One region of the Viridibacterium curvum genome, then DNA from elsewhere that is predicted to be linked to it. Evidence: predicted binding sites of a transcription regulator. Region 1 holds the regulator's gene; each other region holds the start of a gene.
What was found. The regulator sigma-54, encoded in region 1, starts transcription at its own class of promoters, with help from an activator protein. The targets are predictions, from matches to a motif close to TGGCACGCTTNCTGCTNA.
Positions count from the first base shown of each region.

Region 1 (4,878 bases):
CGTTCTTGTTGCCGGAACCACACGCGGCCAGTGTCAACGCCAGCACGGCGGACCAGGCTGTTCTTTGTACTTGCATCACTTCCGACCCGGCGTTGCCGCCGCGTCGCCCTCATGGAGTCATTCGTGAATGGGCCGGAATGGCCGGATCCTGCTCAGTCCCTCATCTTCTACGATTCGCACAACCCGCGCCAGCGTTGAAGTATTTCCAATTGTTCGCGGTAATTCACATCGGTTGCTGTGAAACGCGGCACGCCTTACGCAAGGTCTATGCCATAATTTCCGTGAGCGCCCGTCACTGCAGACATTGAGGATTGAAATGGACGACAACAAGTCAAAAGCCCTGGCCGCCGCATTGGCACAGATCGAAAAGCAGTTTGGCAAGGGTTCCATCATGCGCATGGGCGACGGCAAGCTGGAGGAAGAGATCCAGGCCGTATCGACCGGTTCGCTGGGGTTGGACATCGCATTGGGCATTGGCGGCCTGCCGCGTGGCCGTGTGGTGGAAATCTACGGCCCGGAGTCTTCCGGCAAGACGACCCTGACCCTGCAAGTCATCGCCGAGATGCAGAAAATCGGCGGCACTGCGGCCTTCATCGACGCCGAACACGCACTGGATGTGCAATACGCAGCAAAGCTGGGCGTAAATGTCGGCGACCTGCTGATTTCGCAGCCGGACACCGGTGAGCAAGCCCTTGAAATCGCCGACATGCTCGTGCGTTCGGGCGGCGTCGACATCCTCGTCATCGACTCGGTTGCCGCGCTGACGCCCAAGGCCGAAATCGAAGGCGAGATGGGCGACCAGCTGCCGGGCCTGCAAGCCCGCCTGATGTCGCAAGCCCTGCGCAAGCTCACCGCCAACATCAAGCGCACGAATACGCTGGTCATCTTCATCAACCAGATCCGCATGAAGATCGGCGTGATGTTCGGCAACCCCGAAACCACCACGGGCGGCAACGCACTGAAGTTCTACGCCTCCGTGCGCCTCGACATTCGCCGCACCGGTACGATCAAGAAGGGCGAGGAAGTCATCGGTTCCGAGACCAAGGTCAAGGTCGTCAAGAACAAGGTCGCGCCCCCGTTCAAGGAAGCGCATTTCGACATCCTCTACGGCGAGGGCATCTCGCGCGAGGGTGAGATCGTCGACATGGGCGTGGATCACAAGTTCGTCGACAAGTCCGGCGCCTGGTACGCCTATCAAGGCGAGAAGATCGGTCAGGGCAAGGACAACGCCCGCGAGTTCCTGCGTGAGCACCCCGAGACCGCACGCGAGATCGAAAACAAGATCCGCGAAGCTGTCGGCGTCGCAGCCATGCAGGCCGTGGCCGCCGAGTAAGCCCGGCGTCCGCGGATCTGACCGGAGCCCGCAGTGAAGAAGCCCGCCTCCTCCCTCACCAGCACTGCACTGCGTCTGCTCGCCACCCGCGAGCATTCGCGGCAGGAGCTGCGGCGCAAGCTGGCTGCGCGTGCCGATGAGGGCGATGACGTGGAGGCCGTGCTGGACCGCATGGCAGAAACAGGGCTTCAGTCCGACGCGCGCTTCGCCGAAAGCTATGTGAGATCACGCGCCGGACGACTGGGCAGTGCCCGCATCCGCCGCGAGCTGGGTGACCGTGGTGTGACGGAAGAACTCGCCAGCACCGCACTCGGTGAGGTACTGGTTGAAGACGAACTGACACGCGCACGGAGCGTGTGGAAAAAGAAATTCGGGCAGCCGCCCGTCGATGCGAAGGACTGGGCCAGGCAAGCCCGCTTTCTGCAGTCGCGCGGCTTTTCGGCGGAGCTGATCCGCAAGTTGCTGAAAGATCCCGTGCATGAGTTTGTTGAAGGTTGAAGGCGTCCGCAAACGTTACAAAGCCCGCACCGTGGTCAAGGACGTGTCCTTCCAGGTCGGCGGCGGCGAAGTCGTCGGCTTGCTGGGCCCAAATGGTGCGGGCAAGACGACCTGCTTCTACACCATCGTGGGTCTCGTCAAGGCAGATGGCGGCCGCATTCACCTGAACAGCACCGACATCACCCACCTGCCGATGCACCGTCGTGCGCAGCTGGGCCTGTCCTATCTGCCTCAGGAAAACTCGGTGTTCCGCAAGCTGACGGTGACGGAAAACATCCTCGCCGTCCTCGAATTGCAAAAGCTCGGCAAGGACGAGCAACGGGGTCGCCTCGACGAACTGCTCGACGAGCTCAACATCGGCCATCTGCGCGACGCCAATGCGATATCCCTGTCTGGCGGCGAACGCCGTCGCGTCGAAATTGCGCGCGCACTCGCCACCAACCCCAAACTGATCCTGCTCGATGAACCCTTCGCGGGCGTCGATCCGATCGCGGTGATCGACATCCAGAAGATCATCGGCTACCTCAAGGCACGCGGAATCGGCGTATTGATCACCGACCACAACGTGCGCGAAACCCTCGGTATCTGCGACCACGCCTGGATCATCAATGCCGGCGAAGTGCTGGCGGGCGGTCGTCCGAACGAGATCGTGCAGAATGACCAGGTTCGCCAGATCTATCTGGGTGAACATTTCCGGCTGTAAATCACGCATCATCCAGTCATGAAGCCCTCGCTCCAGTTACGTCTCTCCCAACAGCTAGCGCTTACGCCTCAACTCCAGCAGTCCATCAAACTGCTGCAGCTGTCCACCCTGGAGCTCAATACCGAAATCGAGCGCATGCTGCTCGAAAACCCTCTGCTCGAACGCGATGGCGCCGAGGAGGGCGAAGATGTCGCACCGATGCAGGACGTGCCCACGGCAGAGGCTGCGACAGCAGCCAGTGAACTGTCCGACCGCCACGCCAATGGCGAAGAGGACTTCGAGCCGCAAACCACCGTCGAAATGCCCGACACCATTACCGAGGCCTACGACTCGGTGTCGGACGACGACATCGGCGAGGCTGCCGAATGGCGTGCCGAAGCCACGGGCAGCGGCAGTGGCAGCAACGACAGCGACGACGACAGCGATTTCCAGGAGTTCCAGGCCGCAAGCACCAGCCTGCGCGACCACCTTGAGCAGCAGCTCGCGCTGATGCCCTTCTCGGACCGCGACCGCGCCTTGATCCGCCTCATCATTGAAGCGCTCGAAGACGACGGCATGCTGGCGCAGGAGCTTGAAGAGCTCCTCCCCCTGATCCCCGAAGAATGGGAAGTCGAGCTCGAAGAGCTGGTCACGGCTTTGCGCCATGTGCAGCACTTCGACCCCGTGGGAATCGGCGCCCGCAGCCTGCAGGAATGCCTGTTGCTGCAACTGAAGGCACGCGACAAGAGCCCCACGCGCGATCTGGCCATGGGCATCGTCGAGCACTGTCTCGAACAGCTCGCCGCACGTGATTTCGTCAAGATCCGCCGCCGCCTGGGCTGCGATGACGACGGCCTGCGTGCCGCACACGAACTCATCTGCAGCCTCAACCCGCATCCGGGTGCCCAGTTTGCGCCGCTGGAAGCGCGTTACATCGTGCCGGATGTGATCGTGCGCAAGTACCGTGGCGCCTGGACGGCTAACCTGAACCCCGAGGCCATGCCCAAGCTCAGGATTCACCGGGTCTATGCCGATATCCTTCATCAGAACCGTGGCATCAGCGGCTCGCTGTCCACGCAACTGCAAGAGGCAAAATGGCTGATAAAGAACGTCCAGCAAAGATTTGACACGATCCTGCGCGTGTCGCAGGCTATCGTTGAAAGACAGCGCCAGTTCTTCGACCACGGTGAAGTGGCCATGCGGCCCCTGACCCTGCGGGAAATTGCCGAAGAGCTGGAACTGCACGAGTCCACGGTGTCGCGGGTCACCACACAGAAGTACCTGGCCTCGACGCGTGGGATTTATGAACTGAAGTATTTCTTCGGCAGTCACGTGTCTACGGACACGGGCGGTGCCTGCTCCGCCACGGCGATTCGCGCGCTGATTCGCCAGATGGTCGCAGGGGAAGACGGCAAAAAACCGCTGTCGGACGCAAAGATTGCCGAGATGTTGGGCCAGCAGGGTATCGTGGTGGCTCGCAGAACCATCGCGAAGTACCGCGAGTCACTCAATATTCCGCCGGTCAGTCAGCGCAAAACGATCTAGGAGTTCGCTTATGAACCTGAATATCACCGGCCACCACCTCGATGTGACGCCCGCCATCCGCGAATACGTCACAGGCAAGCTAGACAGGGTAATCCGTCACTTCGACCATGTGACTGCGACGCATGTCATCCTGTCTGTCGAAAAGCTCAAGCAGAAGGCCGAAGTTACGGTTCATGTCCGCGGCAAGGACATCTTCGTGGAAAGCAGCAACGAAGACCTTTACGCCGCCATTGACGCCATGATCGACAAACTCGATCGCCAGGTCGTCAAGCACAAGGAAAAGTCGTCCGACCATACCCGCGACGCCATCAAACACCAGCAAACTGCAGAAGGCTGAGCCCCTGCGACGGCTCTCTCCCGCACAGGGAGAGGGCCGCTTCAGCACAAACCTCTCGTTCATCTCGACGCTGCCTGTCCGATCAGGCAAACTTTCCCCCCTCTCTCGCCAACTCGCGGAATACCAGGCGCCGAAGCGTCCGTACTACCTGCAATGAACCTGATCTCCAAGATCCTGCCTGCTGCCAACGTTGTCATCGACTTTGCTGCCAGCGACAAGCAGACAGTGTTCGAGTCTGCCGGCGTCATGTTTGAACGCCAGGCCGGTGTATCCAGCAAGCTGGTGACCGATGCGCTGGCCCAGCGTGAGAAGCTCTGCTCCACCGGGCTTGGGCAAGGCGTCGCTATTCCGCACGGCCGCATCAAGGGCCTCAAGTCGCCGCTGGGCGCCTTCATGCGCATGGCCGAAGCGATCAACTTCGATGCCCCGGATGCCAAGCCCGTCGGTCTCATCTTCATCATGCTCGTGCCCGAGCAGGCCAAC
Region 1 is NZ_BAABLD010000008.1:1,044,063-1,048,940, reverse strand. Features, by position in the region: gene ABEA02_RS12670 (efflux RND transporter periplasmic adaptor subunit) at 1-76, opposite strand, end outside; gene recA (recombinase RecA) at 317-1,333, shown strand; gene recX (recombination regulator RecX) at 1,367-1,831, shown strand; gene lptB (LPS export ABC transporter ATP-binding protein) at 1,812-2,534, shown strand; gene ABEA02_RS12650 (RNA polymerase factor sigma-54) at 2,553-4,058, shown strand; gene hpf (ribosome hibernation-promoting factor, HPF/YfiA family) at 4,069-4,395, shown strand; gene ABEA02_RS12640 (PTS sugar transporter subunit IIA) at 4,549-4,878, shown strand, end outside.

Region 2 (4,878 bases), on a different contig from region 1:
CGGATCAGGCAGCGGAGGGCAGGGTGGAGCGCAGGCTGTCGAGCGTGACACTCTGCTTGCCGTCGGTATCCTGGAATACCTTGAAGACCTTCTCCTGCGCCGGCGTCGACTTCACGAAGTCTTCGTAGGCTTGCGCCAGCAGGCTGCGATAGCGTGCGTACAGCGTCGCTTCGTCGCTGAGGCTGGCCAGCTCGGGGTCGCGGCGCAGGTACTGGTAGAAGCGCTTGAGAATGTGCAGGCGGCTGACATTGACGACCGACTGTTCGTAGCTCAGCGAGAAGAAGTCCAGGAACTCTTCTGCCGAAGAGAGCTTGGCGAGGCGGGTAGTGAGTTCGTTCATGGTGGCTTACTCCGGGTGATGCGTGGCAGTCGTGCTGCCATCGAAAGTCGGTTGGGAACAGGTGTCGTCACAGTCGCCGCAGGCGGTCGTTGGCGTGACGGAAAGAAAGTCGCCGGGCCGCCCCAAGACTTTCTTTGCCCCCTCGGGGGGCGGCTCGGCGCAGTTGGCCGAGCCGGGGGCTGTCTTGCTACCGCGCATGCGAAGCACTTCCTGTTCCAGTTCGCCGATGCGGTCGAGCAGGCAGCCGATGGCCTTGCCGACGGGGTCGGGCATCTGGTGGTGGTCGAGGTCGATGCCGCTGTCGGTGATGCGGCGCTGGCTGCGCGGCACAACCATGCGGCCGGGAATGCCGACCACGGTCATGCCGGCGGTGACGTCTTCGATGACCACCGAGTTGGCCGCCACGCGTGCGCGGTCGCCCACCGTGATGGCCCCGAGAATCTTCGCCCCTGCACCGACCACGACACCATGCCCCAGCGTGGGGTGGCGCTTGCCGGGGTTCCAGGTCGTGCCGCCGAGAGTGACGCCGTGATAGAGCGTCACGTCGTCACCGATCTCGGCTGTTTCGCCGATCACGACGCCGGCGCCGTGGTCGATGAAGAAGCGCCGGCCGATGGTGGCACCGGGGTGGATGTCGACGTTGGTGACGAGGCGCGCCACGAAGGAGATGAGGCGTGGCAGGTAGCGCAGATGCATCTTCCACATGGCATGAGCCAGGCGATGCAGCACGAGGGCCTGGATGCCGGGGTAGATGGTCAGCAGTTCGAGCGTGTTGCGCGCGGCAGGGTCACGCTGGAAGACGCAGGCCACGTCTTCGCGCAGCATGGCGAAGAGGCCGGGGCGGGCCTCATTCACCGAAGCGGCGGCCAGCGAGTCGCGGATCGAATGCTCGGGGCTCATGCGACTTCCTTGAGCGTGCGCGCAGCTTCGAGGTAGAACTGGGCGAGCGCCAGCGCGTCGGGTTCGCGCTTGGTCTGCATGGCGTAGTCGCGGATGCGCTCGATGATCTGCGCAGTTTCGAGTGCCGTCGGGTGCAGGCCCAGGCGCGCGTAGGCGGCTTGTACGGCATGCGAACCGGAGTGCTTGCCGAGCACGAGGCGATGCGCGCGGCCGAGTTCGGCGGGGTCGAAGCCCTGGTAGTTCTGCTGGTCTTTCATGAGGCCATCCACGTGGATGCCGGATTCATGCGTGAACACACCTTCTCCGACGATGCTCTTGTTGGGGGCGACCGGCCGGCCGGAGGCGGCTTCGACGAGGCGCGAGATGGGTAGCAGGCAGTGACTGTCAATGCCGACGTCTTCGCCATGGATGTGGCGCATGGCCATCACCACTTCTTCGAGCGGCGCATTGCCGGCGCGCTCGCCAAGGCCGTTAACCGTGGTGTTGGCGTGCGTCGCGCCGGCGCGGAACGCGGCCAGCGTGTTGGCCGTGGCCAGGCCCAGGTCGTTGTGGGCGTGCATCTCGATCTCGATATCGATGGCGCGGCGCAGCTTGCCGATCTGCTCCATCGTCGAGAAGGGGTCGAGAATGCCCAGCGTGTCGGCAAAGCGCAAGCGGATCGCGCCAGCCTCCTGCGCGGCTTCGGCAACGCGGCAGAGGAAGTCGATGTCGGCGCGCGAGGCATCTTCCATGCCGACGCTGACATCCATGCCGGTGGCGGCAGCACGCTCGACGTGGGGGCGGATCTGGTCAAGCACCCACTGGCGGTTACGCCGCAGCTTGCGTTCGATCTGCACATCCGAAACGGGGATCGAGAGATGTACGACATCGACATGGCAGCGCAGCGCCGCCTTGACGTCGGCATCCACCATGCGGCCCCACACCATCAGTTGCGCAGGCAGCCCCAGGGCAGCGATGCTGTTGATCACCTCGATCTCATCGGCGCCCATCGCGGGGATGCCGATCTCCATCTCGGTGACGCCGGCCTCCGACAGTGCCTGGGCGATGGCGCACTTCTCTTCAGCCGTGAACGACACCCCGGCGGTCTGTTCGCCGTCGCGCAAGGTCGTGTCATTGATGGTGAAAGCGGTCAGCATGTGAAACCCCCTTTGCGGGGACTTCAGCAAGCTGCATGCCATCCATCAAGGCATTGTTTTTATGCGACTAATTTTGCGTATGCCGACGAGGTGGCTGTGAGGAATGTGGGTTTTGTGTGGTGTCTGGCGTGGAAACACATCGCCCCGACATTCAGGTGTCAGGCGTCCTGTCCCACGGTGCCGGGTCCCCGCCAAAGCGGTCGGCGAGGAAGTCGACGAGCAGGCGCAGTGCCAGGGGCTGGTGCTGGCGCGAGAGGTAGATGGCGTGGATGCCGAGCGCTTCGGGTTGCTCGTCGGGCAGCAGCGCGACCAGGGCGCCGGTGCGCAGCTCGTCGCCCACGTAGTAGCTGGGCAGCATGCCGATGCCGGCGCCCGAGAGCACCGCGCGGCGCAGTACGGCCGTCTCGTTGGTGTGGAAGCTCCAGCGCACGGGCACTTCGATGAGCTCGTTGCCGCGCGTGAAGCGGTATTGCCGGCCGATGCCGAAGGCGTGCGCGATGCAGCGGTGCTGCTGGAGTGCGTCGAGGCTTTGCGGGGTGCCGTGGCGGGCAAGGTAGGCCGGCGAGGCGCAGAGGATGGAGCGGCAGCGCGCGAGTGGGCGCGTGATCATGGCGGGGTCGAGCGTGTTGGTGATGCGCACGGCCAGATCGACCCGCTCGCCCACCAGGTCGGCCGCACGGTCGCCCACCGAGAGGGCGATCTCGACCTGCGGGTACAGCGCCTGGAAGTCGACCAGGGCGGCGGTGAGCTGCGCATCGGCAAACGAACCGGCGCTGGCCACGCGCAGCACGCCGGCGGGCTCGCGGCTGCGCTCGGCGGCGAGGTGCTGCACGTCTTCGGCAATCTCCAGCATCTGGCGGCAGGCAGGCAAGGCGGCGAGGCCGGCATCGGTGAGGCTGACCTTGCGCGTGGTCCGGTGCAGCAGGCGCGCGCCAAACCAGCCCTCGATGGCGGCGAGGTAGCGGCTCACCATCGCGGCCGACATCTCCAGCTGTTCGGCAGCCTGGGTGAGGCTGGCCCGGTCTGCCACTTCTACGAACACGCGTACGGCGGTCAGTCTGTCCATTGCGACGATCCATGCAACAAATAATCAACTGTTGAGTACTTTATCTACCAATACGCAAAACTTAAAGTCCTCCTCGTCGCATCCCCGCACATTCATTCTTGAAGGAGATTCACATGTTCAGCATCAAGTTCAGCCCCCGGCAGATCGCCCGCTCCCTAGTTCCCGCCCTGGCCCTGGGCGTTGTCGCCAGCGGTGGCGCCAGCGCGCAGACCGCGCCGCTGACGCTGAAGGTCTACAACGCCGACGGCAACAGCTTCAACGTGAATGCCGTGGTGGTGAGCGGCAAGAGCGAAGCGGTGGTGATCGATAGCGGCTTCACCCGCGCCGACGCCCTGCGCGTGGCGGCCAATGTGCTCGACACGGGCAAGACGCTGAAGACCATCTTCATCAGCAATGCCGACCCGGATTTCTACTTTGGCGCCGAGACGCTGAAGCAGATCTTTCCGCAAGCGCAGGTGGTGACCACGCCGGCCGTGCGCGAGAAGATCGCCGCCAAGCTGGCTGGCAAGCTTGGCTTCTGGGGCCCCAAGATGGGCGCCAACGCGCCGCAACAGCCCATCGTGCCCGAAGCATTGAAGGGCACCACGCTCACGGTGGATGGCGAAACCATTGAAGTGCGAGGCACCACGGGTGAGCTGGCGCACCGCCCCTACACCTGGATTCCGTCGATCAAGGCGGTGGTGGGCAACATCGCGATCTTCGGCAATCTGCATGTGTGGACGGCCGACACGCAGAAGCCCAGCGAGCGCAGCGCCTGGTATGCGCAGCTCGACGAGATCGAAGCGCTCAAGCCCGCCACCGTGGTGCCCGGCCACATGGCCGCCGGTACGGCGCTGGATGCCGGCAACATTCGCTACACGCGGGATTACCTGAAGCGCTTCGATGCCGAGGCCGAGAAGGCGAAGACCGGCGCCGAGCTGATCGCGGCGATGCAGAAGGCTTACCCGGCTGCCGGCTTGGGCATCGCGCTGGATATTGGCGCCAAGGTGCGCAAGGGCGAGATGCAGTGGTGATAAAGCGATACGCTGAATGACAAAGCGCCCCTCGCTGGGGCGCTTTTGTCTTGCGCGCAAACGGTCGATCAGCCCGCCGCTTTTTCCACCGCAGGCGTTGCATCTTCCTGTTTGCGGAACACCCGCCGCAGCGCCAGCAGCAGGTCATCCATATACGTAAACACCACCGGCACGACCAGCAGGCTCAGCACGGTCGAGGTGAGCAGGCCGCCGATGACGACGATGGCCATGGGCTGGCGGAAGCTGGGATCGGCGCCTAGCCCTAAGGCAATCGGCAGCATGCCGGCGGCCATGGCGATGGTGGTCATGAGGATGGGCTGGGCGCGCTTGTGGCAGGCGTCCATCAGCGCGTCGAAGCGGCTCATGCCGTGCTCGCGGCGTGCCATGACGGCGTATTCGACGAGCAGGATGGAGTTCTTTGTC
Region 2 is NZ_BAABLD010000017.1:467,531-472,408, reverse strand. Features, by position in the region: gene nifW (nitrogenase stabilizing/protective protein NifW) at 5-340, opposite strand; gene cysE (serine O-acetyltransferase) at 347-1,240, opposite strand; gene nifV (homocitrate synthase) at 1,237-2,376, opposite strand; gene ABEA02_RS18570 (LysR family transcriptional regulator) at 2,528-3,442, opposite strand; gene ABEA02_RS18565 (MBL fold metallo-hydrolase) at 3,556-4,455, shown strand; gene ABEA02_RS18560 (efflux RND transporter permease subunit) at 4,524-4,878, opposite strand, start outside.
Region 2: a site for sigma-54 is predicted at 2,400-2,417, ahead of nifV (homocitrate synthase). Genes of this name have one in related genera too.

Region 3 (4,878 bases), on a different contig from region 1:
ACACCACGCACCCACAGATAGGTCAGCGAGACCAGGCCCAGCCACAAAAGGTTGGCGTAATGGTTCTGCTGAGCAATGTTGCCGAAAGCCGAGTTCATCAGCTTGGCCATGATCACGCCGGGGTACGAGTACCCACTCAGCTGCAGAGCGCCCGCCAGACATTGCAAACAAGCACAAACGAGCATGCCCCAAGCACACCACTGCACCAGTTGCTCGCGCGACATGACATTCAGCGCTGCCGCAACAAGCACTGCAAGAACAATCGGCACGAGGAGATACAGCAGCACAGACGTCGCCGCGCCACCAGCCCCTGCCATCGCCCACGCAGCGACAACACCGGCCAGAACAGCCAGCATCGCGGTCATCGGCGACAACCGCCAACGTACAGGCCCAACCCAGGCCAGCATGGCGCCGACAGCCATCACGGCACACGCCGCAGCGAACTCGTTATAGAAGACCGTCTGGGGATAACGGTGCGAAGCCAGAATCGATGCACATTGCAACACCAGCCACAACAAGCAGATTAGCCAAACCAGCGGTGAAGAACTTTGCACAGCGACACGCCTCCTCCAGTGAGGGGCGCAGGGTGCCGTTTGCGAAATACGGCGTCAAGTGCACTGGCGGCGGAACCTTAGATCAACGGTATTGCTGGGTAGCGAACGCGTGACGTTGAAACAAGCACTTGCCCGTGCAGAAAGGTAGCGCATTGATTCTCGGCGCTCAAGGGCGAGAGTCCGAACAGATGCGCGGAGTGGCATCTGCATCGCTAGGCTCAACTGCAGCCAGTGGGTTTGTAGACTTGCGCGACCGTCGTAGCGCAAGACCAGCTTCCGGACGTCGCATCACGCTCCCAGGTCAGCGTCTGCCCAAGCACCAGAGATGACGCGCGATTGCCAAAGGTTGCGACGATCCGCAGCGGTGTTCCAGGAGCCGTAGCGAGATTCTGGATGTCTGGGTAACCGACGCCTGCGACAGGCAATCCGGACCCTGCGAACGGCGCATCCTGCATAAGATTCGAGCCGGTGTACTGCGGATCACAATCAGTGATTGCGACACCCAGAGTCAACTTGCCACTAGTAACACACTGCTCTAGCGCAGTCTTAAGCGTAGCTGTCTCGCTCATAACACGAGCCACTTGGGAACGGGCGGTGTAACTGCGATACGTATTGGTGCTAAGTGCGGCCAGTATGCCGATGATCGCGACCACTATCATCAACTCGATAAGAGTGAAGCCTTTGCTTGAACGAAAATATTCAGAAGACATGACTCCTCCGCACTCAAGGTCAGCACACTGAGGTTATAGAAAAGGGCACCCTTGGTGCCCTTTTCTGATCAAGGCCCGTGCGGCTCTAAACCGTACAGCCTTGAAACTTCCAACTACTAATTTAGATGCAACCGTTGGGCTTGAATTTAGCCGGCATAGCTGCACTGGTAGAACAGGTCCAAGCGCCCGTCGCATCAGCGCGTGTCCAAGTCAAGGTGTAGGGAGTGCCAGAGAGGATCGACGCAGCGCCATTCCCAAACGTCGCCACAATTGTGACGTCTGCACCGGCAGCCATCGGGTTAGTAATAGCAGGATAGCCAGCACCAGCAACTGCCGGAGCACCCCAAGTGCTAGCAGCCGTCATCAGAGTAGAAGCAGTAACTTGCGGGTCACAAGTCGTTGCAGCACCACCAATTGCAAGGGTAAGACGACCACCAGCGATGCAATCCTCGAGAGCCGTCTTGACGGCCGAAGTTTCACCCATGACACGCGAAACTTGGGAACGAGCAATGTAAGTCTGGTACTGCGGCAGCGCGATAGCGGCCAGGATGCCGATGATCGCCACAACGATCATCAGTTCGATCAGGGTAAAGCCCTTTTGCACTTGCTTCATGTTTGATTCTCCTGTGAATGGACGGATAGGAATCCGTGCGTATTCCTTGTAGCGAGCGGCATGCCAGATGCCAGCCCAGCCTCTGAAATCAGATTTAAACCATTTACAAACAATGCCTTAAGTAGATTGCGAGCCAACAACACCTGTCGCCATCCGGTGAATTGACGCGGGAAGCCTGCCGTTTTTCGTCACTCGTCGTCCGCAAGACGTCAACCGTCGCCATTCACGCTCCGGTAATCTTCGGGGCCCTGATTCTTGAAGTCGTACTCGAAATTCATGAGCCAACATCTCGTCCTCACAGCCATCGGTAATGACCGCCCCGGCCTTGTTGAAAGCCTTGCTGCGGTCATTTCGGCGCATCAAGGTAACTGGCTGGAGGCGTCAATGACCCATCTGGCCGGGAAGTTTGCGGGGCTGGTACGCGTTGACGTGCCTGCGGAGAGGGCCGACGCGTTGCTGGCGGCGCTTCGCATTTTCGAACCACTGCGGGTCGTTGTCGAAGTGGCAACACCGGGCGCGCCTGACAGTATCCGCCGCAGCCTCAGGCTCGATCTGGTCGGTCATGACCGCATCGGCATCGTGCGCGAAGTCACCCAGGTGCTGGCGCGCCACGCAGTGAATGTGGAATCGCTGGAGACGCGCACGTCCGCCGCACCAATGTCTGGGGAAACGCTGTTTCATGCGACGGCCCTGCTACTGGCCCCAACGGAACTGGGCATCGGCGATCTACAGAAAGACCTGGAAGCCATCTCGGCCGAGATGCAGGTTGATATTGCGCTGGGGCAGGAAGAAGACGCCTCGTAATCGCCTCACCGCCCGATAGCCACCTTGGTGACCGGTTAAAACCAGCCCTGCAGGCGCGCACGAGTCGCCGTAGGTGCGGTTTCAACCGCACAACCCACGCCCCAATTGCCGCCATGCGTTCGGCTGAAGCCGGACCTACTACAACTCTCCCTCCGCCTGAACCCAGCCCCACCACCGTGTAGGTGCGGTTTCAACCGCACAACCCACGCCCCAATTGCCGCCATGCGTCCGGCTGAAGCCGGACCTACGACCACTCTCCCTCCGCCTGAACCCAGCCCCACCGCCCCGTAGGTGCGGTTTCAACCACACAACCCACGCCCCAATTGCCGTCATGCGTCCGGCTGAAGCCGGACCTACGACCACTCTCCCTCCGCCTGACCCCAGCCCCACCGCCCTGTAGGTGCGGTTTCAACCGCACAACCCACGCCCCAATTGCCGTCATGCGTCCGGCTGAAGCCGGACCTACGACCACTCTCCCTCCGCCTGAACGCAGCCCCACCACCCCGTAGGTGCGGTTTCAACCGCACAACCCACGCTCCAATTGCCGCCATGAGTCCGGCTGAAGCCGGACCTACGCCCACTCTCCCTCCGCCTGAACCCAGCCCCACCACCGTGTAGCTGCGGTTTCAACCGCACAACCAGACGTCGCAAACCGCCCTTCTCCAAACCCCAAACCCAGGCAGCCGATTGCTTGCCGCCCCTGCAACCCGGCGTGGGCTGCCTGCTATGATTTCGGCTTTATTGCAACGCACGATTTCTGCGCTGCATCTGACGGAATACCTGCAATGGCCATCTATCGACTGAATGAACGCGTGCCCCAGCTGGCGGAAGACTGCTGGGTGGCAGAGAGCGCCACGGTGCTGGGAACAGTGACGCTGGGCAAGGGCGTCAGCGTCTGGTTCGACGCGGTCCTGCGGGGTGACAACGACCCCATCGTCGTTGGCGACGGCAGCAACATCCAGGACGGTTCGATCCTGCACACGGATGACGGTGTGCCGCTGACGCTGGGCCAGAACGTGACGGTGGGCCACATGGCAGTGCTGCACGGCTGCACGATTGGCGATGGCTCGCTGATCGGCATCAATGCCGTGGTGCTCAATGGGGCTGTTGTGGGCAAGAACTGTCTGATTGGCGCCAACTGCCTGATTCCGGAAAACAAGGTGATTCCCGACCGCTCGCTGGTGGTGGGCACGCCGGGGCGGGTGATTCGTGAATTGTCGGACGCCGAGGTCGCCAATCTGCTCGCCAATGCAGAGGGTTACCGACGCAATGCCGAGCGCTTCCGTCAGGGTCTCAAGCGCATCGACGACGCTTCGTGATTGCACTGATCCAACGCGTCTCTGAAGCCGCAGTCCGCGTCGACGATCAGATCGTTGGTCAGATCGGTCAGGGCGTACTGGCTTTCGTCGGCATTCAGAAAGGTGACGATGCGCAACGCGCTGAGCGTCTGCTGGAACGGATTCTCGGTTATCGGATTTTCTACGACGATGCGGGCCGTATGAACTGCAGCCTGCGCGATGTTCGGGGTGGCTTGCTTCTGGTGTCGCAATTCACGCTGGCGGCCGATACGCAACGCGGCACCCGCCCGAGCTTCAGTACCGCAGCTGCTCCGGATGAAGCACGCGCTTTGTTCGACGCTTTTACCGGCCTGGCGCGCAACAAGCATGACAATGTAGCCACTGGCGTCTTCGGCGCCGACATGAAGGTCAGACTGGTCAATGACGGGCCAGTCACCTTCTGGCTGGAGGTCTGATGCGTCGCGCCTGGCTGCCGTGTGTGCTTGCAGGCCTGGCGGCCTGTTCGTCGGCACCTCCCGTACAGCATACAACAACACCGCAAAGCGCAGCCCCCCGGAAACAGGCGCCCCTTGAGCGCGCGCCCTCGACAGCCGCGTTCCGCCTTGATGCAGAGCATCAGGCGAGCGAGATCCTGCTCTTCTCACTGAGTTTGTTGGACACAGGTTACAAATTCGGTGGCCGTAACCCCGAGGCGGGACTCGATTGCAGCGGCATGGTCAGCTATGTCGTGGAACAGGTCTCCGGCAAACGGCTGCCACACAATGCGTCGCAGATTGCGGCGATCACTCAGGTCGTCGATTCGCAAAACCTGCGACCAGCCGATCTGGTGTTCTTCAACACCAACGGAAAGCCCTACTCTCATATGGGCATCTATATCGGGGAAGGACGTTTCATCCACG
Region 3 is NZ_BAABLD010000002.1:372,696-377,573, reverse strand. Features, by position in the region: gene ABEA02_RS02960 (PglL family O-oligosaccharyltransferase) at 1-554, opposite strand, end outside; gene ABEA02_RS02955 (pilin) at 773-1,264, opposite strand; gene ABEA02_RS02950 (pilin) at 1,386-1,877, opposite strand; gene ABEA02_RS02945 (glycine cleavage system transcriptional repressor) at 2,154-2,681, shown strand; gene ABEA02_RS02940 (gamma carbonic anhydrase family protein) at 3,467-4,000, shown strand; gene dtd (D-aminoacyl-tRNA deacylase) at 3,997-4,434, shown strand; gene ABEA02_RS02930 (C40 family peptidase) at 4,434-4,878, shown strand, end outside.
Region 3: a site for sigma-54 is predicted at 1,996-2,013, ahead of ABEA02_RS02950 (pilin). Genes of this name have one in related genera too.